Regions from separate parts of the Psychromonas saccharinae genome, predicted to be linked through region 2. Evidence: predicted binding sites of a transcription regulator. Region 2 holds the regulator's gene; each other region holds the start of a gene.
The links. Region 2 encodes LexA, which represses DNA repair genes until DNA is damaged. Its sites were predicted from a motif close to TACTGTATNNNNATACAGTA; they were not measured.
Positions count from the first base shown of each region.

Region 1 (3,295 bases), 1.8 Mb from region 2:
AGCTCTTTTTCTAGCGCAATTAATATTTGTTCGAGCTTAACGCCATGGAGGGGATCGTTATTCATTTTATATCCAATTATTAAAAAAACGAGATTGTAACAGGAACGATCAGTAAACTGGAGTGTTGTTATAAATTAAAGCATGATATCGGTGTTTTCAGGTTGAACTTCTTCTGCTTCATTTTCTAGTAGATTGCCCATTTTATCACTACCTTTTTTTAATAGTGTTTGACCTTTTTCAACGACGGTGGCACTTTTTTCCTTCACATCATCCCAAACTTGCTCACTCATTTCTTTACTATCGGACCATATTTCTTGAGAGCTTTCTTTACTGGCTTCCCAAATAGCTGAACCGGCTTCTTTACTTTGTTGTAATGCTTTTTGGGTTGAATTCTTAGCATTATCCCATTTAGTCGATATATTGCTCTGAGATTCCGCAGCAAAAATAGGAAACCCAGTGACGAGTAAGGCAGTTGATAATAATATGCTAGCTATGATCCGCATTGTTATTCTCCAAGTGAAAAGATCCTATAACAATAATTATACCCTACAAAAACACAATTTAAATCATCGAATAGATTAATGCTTTTTAGTTTAGGATAGTTTTACCGCTCGAGTACCTTGACGATGCACTAACATGTTTATTTCGCCATTGTTCAGCTCTATCCTCGTGATTGTTCGGACTCGATAGGATAGTGTGTTTTTGAGGAGACAATGTTTTTATTTTTTCGGCAAAATGATTGTCTTGAAAAAATTCGGGTTTAGCTTGCGAGAATAAATAACCTTGAACAAGATCTGCTCCTGAATCCACTGCAATTTTATACTGTTCGATAGTTTCAATACCTTCGAAAATGAGTTCACTGTGTGTTTTTTTAGCAAAGCTGGCAATCACTTTAATTAGGTCTAACGTGTAATTACTGATAAGTGAACGTTGGAATAAACTCATATCTAATTTAATAATATCGGGTTCAATTTCGATTAATCTATCGATTTGAGAAAATCCCGTGCCAAAATCATCAATCGCAATCTTAGCGCCCATTTTTCGGTAAGCGTTGACAAAATGTTGGATTAGGGCTTTATCACCCGCATATTCAGTTAACTCAATAACAATTCGCTGGGGATCGATGCCACAGTCATTCAGCATGCTTAATGTTGGAATTTCATGTTCTGCTAATTTAAGAAAAGGCGCATGTTCATTAAACCAGTTCGGCGATATGTTGATGGATAGATGAGCGTCACCATCATAGGTTTTATATTTTTCAAATGCTTTAAATCTTACTTGTTTATCAAATCGTAAAATTTGATTCAATGATAGTGCAGGGGAAGAAAAAATAGCACCTGCAGAAACATATCGACCAGTATCTTGTCTTTTTTTCCGAGCAAGCACTTCATTATAAGCAATCAACCCATTATTAACATCAATAATTGGCTGGAAAAAAGGTTCTAACTCAACGGCCATTATGTATCCTTACATTTTTTATTTTAGTTATAAGTGGGTCGTATATGATAAATAGTTAATTCAATAGAAAGCCTATTTATCAAAATAATCGTGTTAATAAACTATTGTAATAACACCTTGATTTAGATGAGTTACATTTATTCTGTAATAGTATTATCGCCTTATTTGAAAATATATTGAGTGAAACTTTTGTTTTTTTTATATCTAATCCTTCTGTGGCAATTAGCAATTTTAGGTAAACAAAGAAGCATTGGAGCAGACTTTTTAGTGATTAACTTGAATTTGATTAAAAACTCAATATACTGTTTATAAAAACAGTTGGTGTTTATGAAACTTTATATTGCTGAAAAGCCAAGCCTTGCGCGTGCCGTTGTCGATGCATTACCTAAACCACATCGTAAAGCAGAAGGGTGTATCTATGTTGGTAATGGGGATGTGGTAAGTTGGTGTATCGGGCATTTACTTACTCAAGTTGATCCTGAAGCTTATGATCCAGCTTATAAAAAATGGCAGTTTGAACACCTTCCCATTATTCCTCAAGAATGGAAATTAAAATCCAATCCAAAAACCAGTAAACAATTAACCATTCTTAAGAAATTAATTAAACAAGCAGACCATCTTGTTCATGTAGGTGATCCAGATCGCGAAGGGCAATTATTAGTCGATGAGGTGATCCATTTTAGTGGCGTTAAAGGAGCGAAATTAAAACAAGTTGAACGTTGTTTAATTAGTGATTTAACGACCAATGCGGTAAAACGTTCATTGCAAGCATTACGGTCGAATCAAGAATTTATTGCACTATCAACATCGGCTTTGGCGAGAACACGAGCTGATTGGCTTTACGGCTTAAATCTTACTCGCGTATATACATTACAAGCACAAAAGTCCGGTTATCGCGGAGTTATTTCCGTCGGTAGAGTGCAAACTCCGTTATTAGGACTAGTCGCAAGGCGTGATCTTCAGATTGAAGAATTTGTAAGTAAGCCTTTTTATGAAGTGTTGGCGCATCTACAAACGAATAACTCGCCTAATAATGAATTATTTACTGCAAAGTGGAAACCCAGCGAAGCGTGTGAAAAATATCAAGATGAAGAGGGGCGTGTTGTCGTTAAAGGCTTAGCCGAAAATGTTGCGACGCGAATAACAAATCAACCTGCTTTAGTGACGGCGTATACGGCTAAAAATAAAAAGCAAATTGCACCATTACCTTATAATTTATCTGCATTACAGATTGCGGCGGCAAAACGTTATCACTATAGCGCACAACAGGTATTGGATATTTGTCAAAATTTATATGAAAAAGAGAAGTTAATAACTTATCCTCGTTCAGATTCTCGATATTTACCGCGCAATCATCATAGTCAGGCTAGCTCTGTGTTCAAGGCTATTCACAATAACCAAAAGTCACTACAACAAGTTGTGGATAACGCAAATTTATCCATTAAAGGACGGGCTTGGAACGATAGTAAAGTTGATGCCCATCACGCGATTATTCCAACGGATAAACATAAGTCATTGAGTAATCTAGATAAAACTGCACAAAATATATACGATTTAATTGCTAAACAATATTTGTGTCAATTTTACCCAGATTATGAGTATGCAGAATGCATTGCAGAGATTGAAATAAATAAAGGCGTTTTTATTGCGAAAGCGAAGTCGAAATTACGAGATGGTTGGAAGGTCATTTTTGATCTAAATGAAAAAGATACTTTTTTACCTGTGTTGAAAGTAGGGCAAGCATTATTTTGTAATCAAGGCGAAGTCATCGAAAAAAATACACAACCTCCTGCTTATTTTACCGATGCGACCTTACTTGCGGCGATGAGTAATATTG
Region 1 covers NZ_CP195153.1:1,731,610-1,734,904, forward strand. The annotation lists gene ACR30L_RS07650 (VF530 family DNA-binding protein) at 1-65, opposite strand, end outside; gene ACR30L_RS07655 (hypothetical protein) at 135-503, opposite strand; gene ACR30L_RS07660 (EAL domain-containing protein) at 589-1,458, opposite strand; gene ACR30L_RS07665 (DNA topoisomerase III) at 1,786-3,295, shown strand, end outside.
Region 1: the regulator LexA is predicted to act here: its motif matches at 1,759-1,778, upstream of ACR30L_RS07665 (DNA topoisomerase III).

Region 2 (3,295 bases):
CGTTTAGTGTTGGCTAACTAATAAAAAATTAAAGAGATAATATCCGCATGAAGATAAAGATTATTTTACTATTGGTTGTACTGTATCTAGGGTCATTGTTGATTACTTTACCTGTACAACAGGTGGTGCGTTTTATTCCTCAAAACAGTGGTGTCACTATTGGAGCAGTGTCGGGGACTTTATGGGATGGCCAAGCAAACCATATTAATTACAATAACGAATTTCAATTACAAGCAGTAAAATGGGAATTCGATTGGTTGGCATTACTAGGTTTAAAATTAAAATTTGATATCGATTTTCATAATGGTGTTCAGGCCATGTCTGGTAAAGGCGCGGTGCTATACGGTTTTTCGGGGTGGTCCGCAGAAAATGTTGTCGTAGATATGAGTGCAGCAGAGTTGATGTCCTACGCCAATATTACTGTACCTGCTGAGATTACTGGCGATCTCTCCCTTGTTATAAAATACGCATCCCAGGGTGATCCCTATTGTGATGAAGTTGATGGGTTTGCGGTTTGGAATAATGCTAACGTAAATAGCGAACTTGGAGAAGTTGATCTTAAATCGGCGCATATTGATTTAAGTTGTGATGCGGGTCAATTAGTCGGAGATATAGAGCAAAAATCAGAAGAACTAACCACAACGGGTAAATTCCTATTAAAAGAAAATGGTTTATATCAACTTCAAGGGTTATTAAAACCCGGTGAGCAGCTTAATTCAAATATTAAAGAGGTTTTCTCTTGGGTTGGTGCTAAAAATAAAAATGGCGAGACTGTGCTTAATTTTAATGGAAAGTTGTAGTAGAAGCGTAAAATTTTCTTTTATTGTCTCTTTTTTAATAAAAACGCCCATTGTAGCTAGTATAAATTAGTGTGTGGATATACACTGTTTGTAATTACAGCCTATATAGGGGGAGTTATGAAAGAATTAACTAAACGTCAAAGTGAAGTGTTGGATGTTATTCAAGACTGTATTGAAAAAACAGGCCGCCCACCAACACGTGTTGAATTAGCAAAAATTCTTGGTTTTAGAAGTGCGAATGCTGCTGAAGAACACCTTAAAGCATTAGCACGCAAAGGTGCTATTGAGGTTGTATCTGGTACATCTCGTGGTATTCGGGTATTAGATAAATTCAAAAAACCGACTCAAGAAGCTGAAGAAGGCTTGCCGTTGATTGGTAAAGTTGCAGCTGGAGAACCCATCCTCGCTCAGGAACACGTTGAGTCTCATTACAACGTCGATCCTTCTTTATTTCACCCTAATGCCGATTTCTTGTTACGTGTGCAGGGTGAAAGTATGAAAGATATTGGAATTATGGATGGAGATTTACTTGCCGTGCATAAAACGCAAGATATTAATAATGGTCAAGTTGTTGTCGCTCGTGTTGAAGATGATGTTACCGTTAAGCGTTTTTACCGCGAAGGCAGTAACGTCACTCTGAAGGCTGAAAATAGTAAATTTTCGCCTATTAAAGTCGATTTAGAGTACCAGTCATTTGATATTGAAGGCATTGCAGTTGGTGTGATCCGTAATACTGATTGGATGTAATAGTGATCTTTGTTTTTACCTCATCTTAAAATGAATGTTAATGACTCGTTTATTTTGCAATAATAGTGGCTTGTTATTGCAATCAATACGTTGCATTCATTATCCAACAATCTATCAATAGTTAAATATCTCGCTTTGAACGTTAAATAGTTGTTCGATAAACATAATATTGGTATACACTTGATTATAATTATTAAGCAATGGGAGTGCTTTTTTAGATTATCATGGATATGCCTGAAATAAGTATCGATTCTACATACGGCGTTATTATCATACAAGATATGAAAGTCATGTCGGTTGATGATAACTATGCGCGGATTTACGGTTATAGCTCTTCTGAAGAGTTACTTGCTAGTATTGATTCTTTTCTTGATCTGATTAGCCCTAAATTTCATGCTCAAGCTATTCAAAACTGTGATGATTTTATTTCTGGTAAAATGTCTTCGCGTGGACAGACTTTTCAAAATATTGATCGTCATGGACGCGAATTTACTGTTTTTTCTATTGTTCATGTTATCGAATGGGAAAATAGTCCTGCAATACAAACTACCGTTATCGATTTAACGCCGCTAGTTGAGATGAAAAGTCAACTTCAAGAAAATTATCAGAATTACAGAAACTTAATTCTAAATTCTACGCAGGCTATTGTTCTACATAGAAATTTTGTTCCTATTTTAGTTAATCAATCGTGGTCAAATGTCATGAGGGCTACATCGCCTGAATTTGTATTATCTCAGCAAAGTATTTTAGACAGACTGCCTGTTGGATGTAGAGATCATGCAATACAACGTAATGAAGCGCTTATTGCAGGCGTTAAACTTGAAAGTGAAAATATCATTGCAGAGTGTTTGTGTTATGACGGTGAAAAACGATGGTTTAAAATTACTGACAATGTGATTTATTGGGATGGATTACCAGCAGTTCAGGGAATTTTAGAAGATATAACCGAGAAAATGTTGCTAGAGAAAGAGTTGCTGTATAAGGCAACCCACGATCAATTAACGAACCTGTTTAATCGTTCTGCTATTTATGATTGGTTAGAAGTGCAATATAGAGAAACCAAGCCAATTGGCTGTTTATTAATTGATATTGATGATTTTAAACAAGTAAATGATAATTATGGGCATCAACAAGGTGATCATGTTATTGCGTATTTTGCGAGTATCTTATTGGATATCGTTGCTGAAAATGGAGTTGCAGGACGTTGGGGAGGTGAAGAATTTATTGTTTTTCTACCAAACACCTCTTTTGAGGGGGTAACGAGCATTGCCGAAAAAATTAGAATGCGATTGCATAATCATCGCTTTTCTTGGCAGCAAAGTGAGTTTATTGTCACCGTGAGTATTGGCGTTAGCTTCTCGTTAGATAATCAATGTCGAACGGCGAGTGAATTAATAAAAGAAGCCGATACATTACTTTATTTGAGTAAAGGGAGTGGCAAAAATAAAGTAAATAGCCTTTATAACTAGCATGGCTTACCTGCTGACGTGATCAATGCGTTGAGTATATTTCTGCAGCACATTAGATGTTACTATTTGTTTTTCTTTCTCGATAGCCAATAAAGATGTCTACTCTAATGACAAAATCCAACTTTTTTACTCGTTCTATTCATAAAAAAATCTTTGCCATCGCCTTGCCGATGATGCTTTCTAATATCAGCGTTCCACTACTTGGTTTGGTTGATACTGCTGTGATAGGTCATCTCCCTGAATCTTATTATCTAGCTGGTGTCGCCATCGGTTCGATGG
Region 2 covers NZ_CP195153.1:4,443,879-4,447,173, reverse strand. The annotation lists gene gspM (type II secretion system protein GspM) at 1-21, shown strand, start outside; gene ACR30L_RS19880 (type II secretion system protein N) at 48-800, shown strand; gene lexA (transcriptional repressor LexA) at 918-1,547, shown strand; gene ACR30L_RS19870 (sensor domain-containing diguanylate cyclase) at 1,778-3,016, shown strand; gene dinF (MATE family efflux transporter DinF) at 3,124-3,295, shown strand, end outside.

Region 3 (3,295 bases), 1.7 Mb from region 2:
GTTATGCTCGTTACTCTTTCGCCATCGCCATCTTCAGAAGAAGTCAGTGATGAGTCATATTCGAAACAAATACCAGCCACTTGTGGGAATCGACCATCTGCCTCATCCATTTGTGAGACGCCATGCTCAAGCAGACCTTTTAATTCAGAAGCAGTCACCGTTAAGGTGGTTAGATCATTATTAAATGCCAATGCGGTTTGGATATCATATTGCGAGATATCACCTTCTTCTTTTCCAGCCGCCTCGTAGGCCGCAGGTGGGAAGTATGCTAAATCATCTGCACTGGTTGAACCCGCAGGATAGGCATAATATCCGATATCAGCACGAATACCGCCACCATTCTTAAGAGAGATTTGAACCGAGTCATCGTACAACCTTGCATACCAAAGGTTAGCGTCAGCAGTTAAATCACCTAGGTTAACTTCTTCAGTACGTACATAACCCCTTGTCCCGTTGATATATACATCAGTATGCCCTTGTACATTACCTTCGGCCGCTAATAATAAATCTTCAACAGCAGAGACAATACTATTCACAGCCGTATTAACAGTACCACCAAGATCAATATCACTTGCGTATGGACCACTAATATCATCGTCAATAGTCGATGTTAAAAGGTTTCCCTGTTCATCAAAACCAACGACTAAACGACCAAGGTATTTATAATCACCATCAACATTCACAACGGGTACTTGATAGCCATCTGGGTTGGTTTTATAAACGGGATAACTGTCCGCAGCTTCATCACCATCTAGAAGATCATCGCCATCATTTGCAAGCAATGTATTTGATCCACCTGCAACAATAATATCGACATCAGTTAAAAGTGTTGCCAACTCTTCTTCAACTGAAATTTGTTGCATATGTGCCAGTAAGATAATTTTATTTATCCCTTGAGCAGTTAACTCATCCACTTTCTCCTGAATAATAGCAGCCAATTCGGCCGTATCATCACTTTCCGGTGTGACAGTAATATCTTCAGTTGATGTGATATCTTCTTCTGTCGGCGTAGTTGCTCCAATAATCCCAATGGTTTCTCCGTCCACTTCAATAATTGTGGTTCCCGCAAGGCTATTAGGAATAGTACTGGCTACCTGTCCATCATCAACGACATAATTTGCGGTATTAGTGTCTGCAGAAAAGTCTAAATTAACACTTAAATAGGGAAATTGAGTACCAACATAATCGGATGTTTCACCACCGGATTCGGTTGCAATAAACTCAGCAAATGCAGCGGTACCTTCATCAAGATCATGATTACCAACCGCTGAAGCTTGCAACCCCATCTCATTTAACATTGCAATGTGTGCACGACCGCCACCAGGGATACCAATACTTTCAATATCTGACATCGAATCATCTTCAGCAGCTGCATACAAAGAACCAGGAATTAGGTTATCTCCTGAACTGAGAAATAATGTGTTATTAGGATATTCACTCGTAAGTGCAGAAACATTACTAGCGAACGTGCCCGCATAGGCAAGTGCATCAGAGGTTGAACCATCAATATCGGCAACGTGTAATAGTTGTAATGTAAAAGCAGCTTCTTCTACATCATCATCGTCCTCATCAATACATCCAGATAGTGCCAGTGATATTGATAAAGCAAGTGGTGCCATTACCCATTTTTTTTTATTATCAATCATGTTGTTCTCCATTAATTCCATTCATTATTGGCGTTATTAAAAGCCAACGTTTTTTTAGTCAGAAAATTATTTATCCATATCCATTAATTTCCTGATTAATTAATACCGATCTTGACCATGTTATATGTCAGCCGTATTACGGTTTCCATAAAACAATGTAAAAGTGAGGTCAAATTGATATTAACAATCATTACTATTACACATAACTAAAATGCTGACTAGTTAGACAATAAAAAAACAACAATTATTTTATTAAAAAGAAATAGCATATTCCCACCGCTAAACATCAGATGCTATTTATGCTCAATATTTTATTACTCCTGCCGATAATAAGGTATGCCCCTTTCTTTTACTGCTTGTAAATCGGGCTAAATGTTTCTAAAACAGACGGAACTTGTTTGAAATACGACCATTTATTCTAATTAATTGAATAAATGACTTGATAAATAACCAATATCAATATACTGTTAATCCATACAGTGTTTATTTAAACAGGTGATTTTATGTTAACAAATTATATGCAAAACAATACTCAGCACACACCAGCTAGCGTTATTATTCCTAACAACGCATTGCCATCGCTAACCATTTCCTATGATATTGAAAACTATTATTCACTGTTATCTCATATCACTCGTGATGTAGAGCAACGCTGGATCCTATTTATCGCTCCACCAGGAAAACCAAATGTCACCTTTTTACAACAAGCAGGAATACACAAAAATCGCATAATCACACTACCCCAAAATAAAATTGGTGATCATAGCGAACTACTTAAATCCACACTAAAAAGTGGTAATTATTCAACGGTAGTGACTTGGTTAACTGATTGTGATGCTTCATTACAAAATGAATTATCTGAACTTGCACTCGCATCAAATAGCAAATGTTTTGTCTACTGCACGCAATAATTTGATTAGTTTCGTTACAAAATTAGTTATAGTATTATTTGCTACTCACTTTTAATGTTGCCAAATACAGGCAGGACAAAAAGTAGTTAAAAATTTCAACAATATTAATGACATTGTAAATAATGAGAGAACTGTATGTATCCCTATAGCGAAAAAACAAAAAACTTAATTAATCAAATCGGCAGCGGCGATGTAGGTTATATACCAAAAGCAATTACCTGTGCGATTAAAAATTTAGACTTAATAGCTGCTAATGAAGATTTACCAGAAGATGTTCGCAATCAAGCTGCTTTCGCTGCAGCGAATCTTGCATTAAGTGATTATAATGATGACTAATAAGCCATCTCAATTGTGTTAAATATGAGAACCACATTTAATACGGGAAAAAGTGTTTAGTTCGAATCGAAAGTGGAGGTAAATAGTTGTTTCATTTTATGGCACTTTCAACAAAAAACAAAAATTTTGCCCCGTAAAATAAAGCAATTAATTATCGCGATTGGCACAAATTCTATTACTTTACTTATTAACACTGACACAACAAAAAAGGAGCTAAATTAGCTCCTTTTTTGTTGTATGAAATACCACAAGAATCAATTTAACCGATATGAGTTAAACCACCCATATAGTTTTGTAACACCTTAGGTACTTCAATACGACCATCTTCAAGTTGATAGTTTTCTAATACAGCAACAAGCGTACGACCCACCGCTAAGCCTGAACCGTTTAAAGTATGAATAA
Region 3 covers NZ_CP195153.1:2,779,443-2,782,737, forward strand. The annotation lists gene ACR30L_RS12330 (bifunctional metallophosphatase/5'-nucleotidase) at 1-1,646, opposite strand, end outside; gene ACR30L_RS12335 (SulA-like leucine-rich domain-containing protein) at 2,150-2,557, shown strand; gene ACR30L_RS12340 (YaeP family protein) at 2,693-2,893, shown strand; gene serS (serine--tRNA ligase) at 3,153-3,295, opposite strand, start outside.
Region 3: the regulator LexA is predicted to act here: its motif matches at 2,109-2,128, upstream of ACR30L_RS12335 (SulA-like leucine-rich domain-containing protein).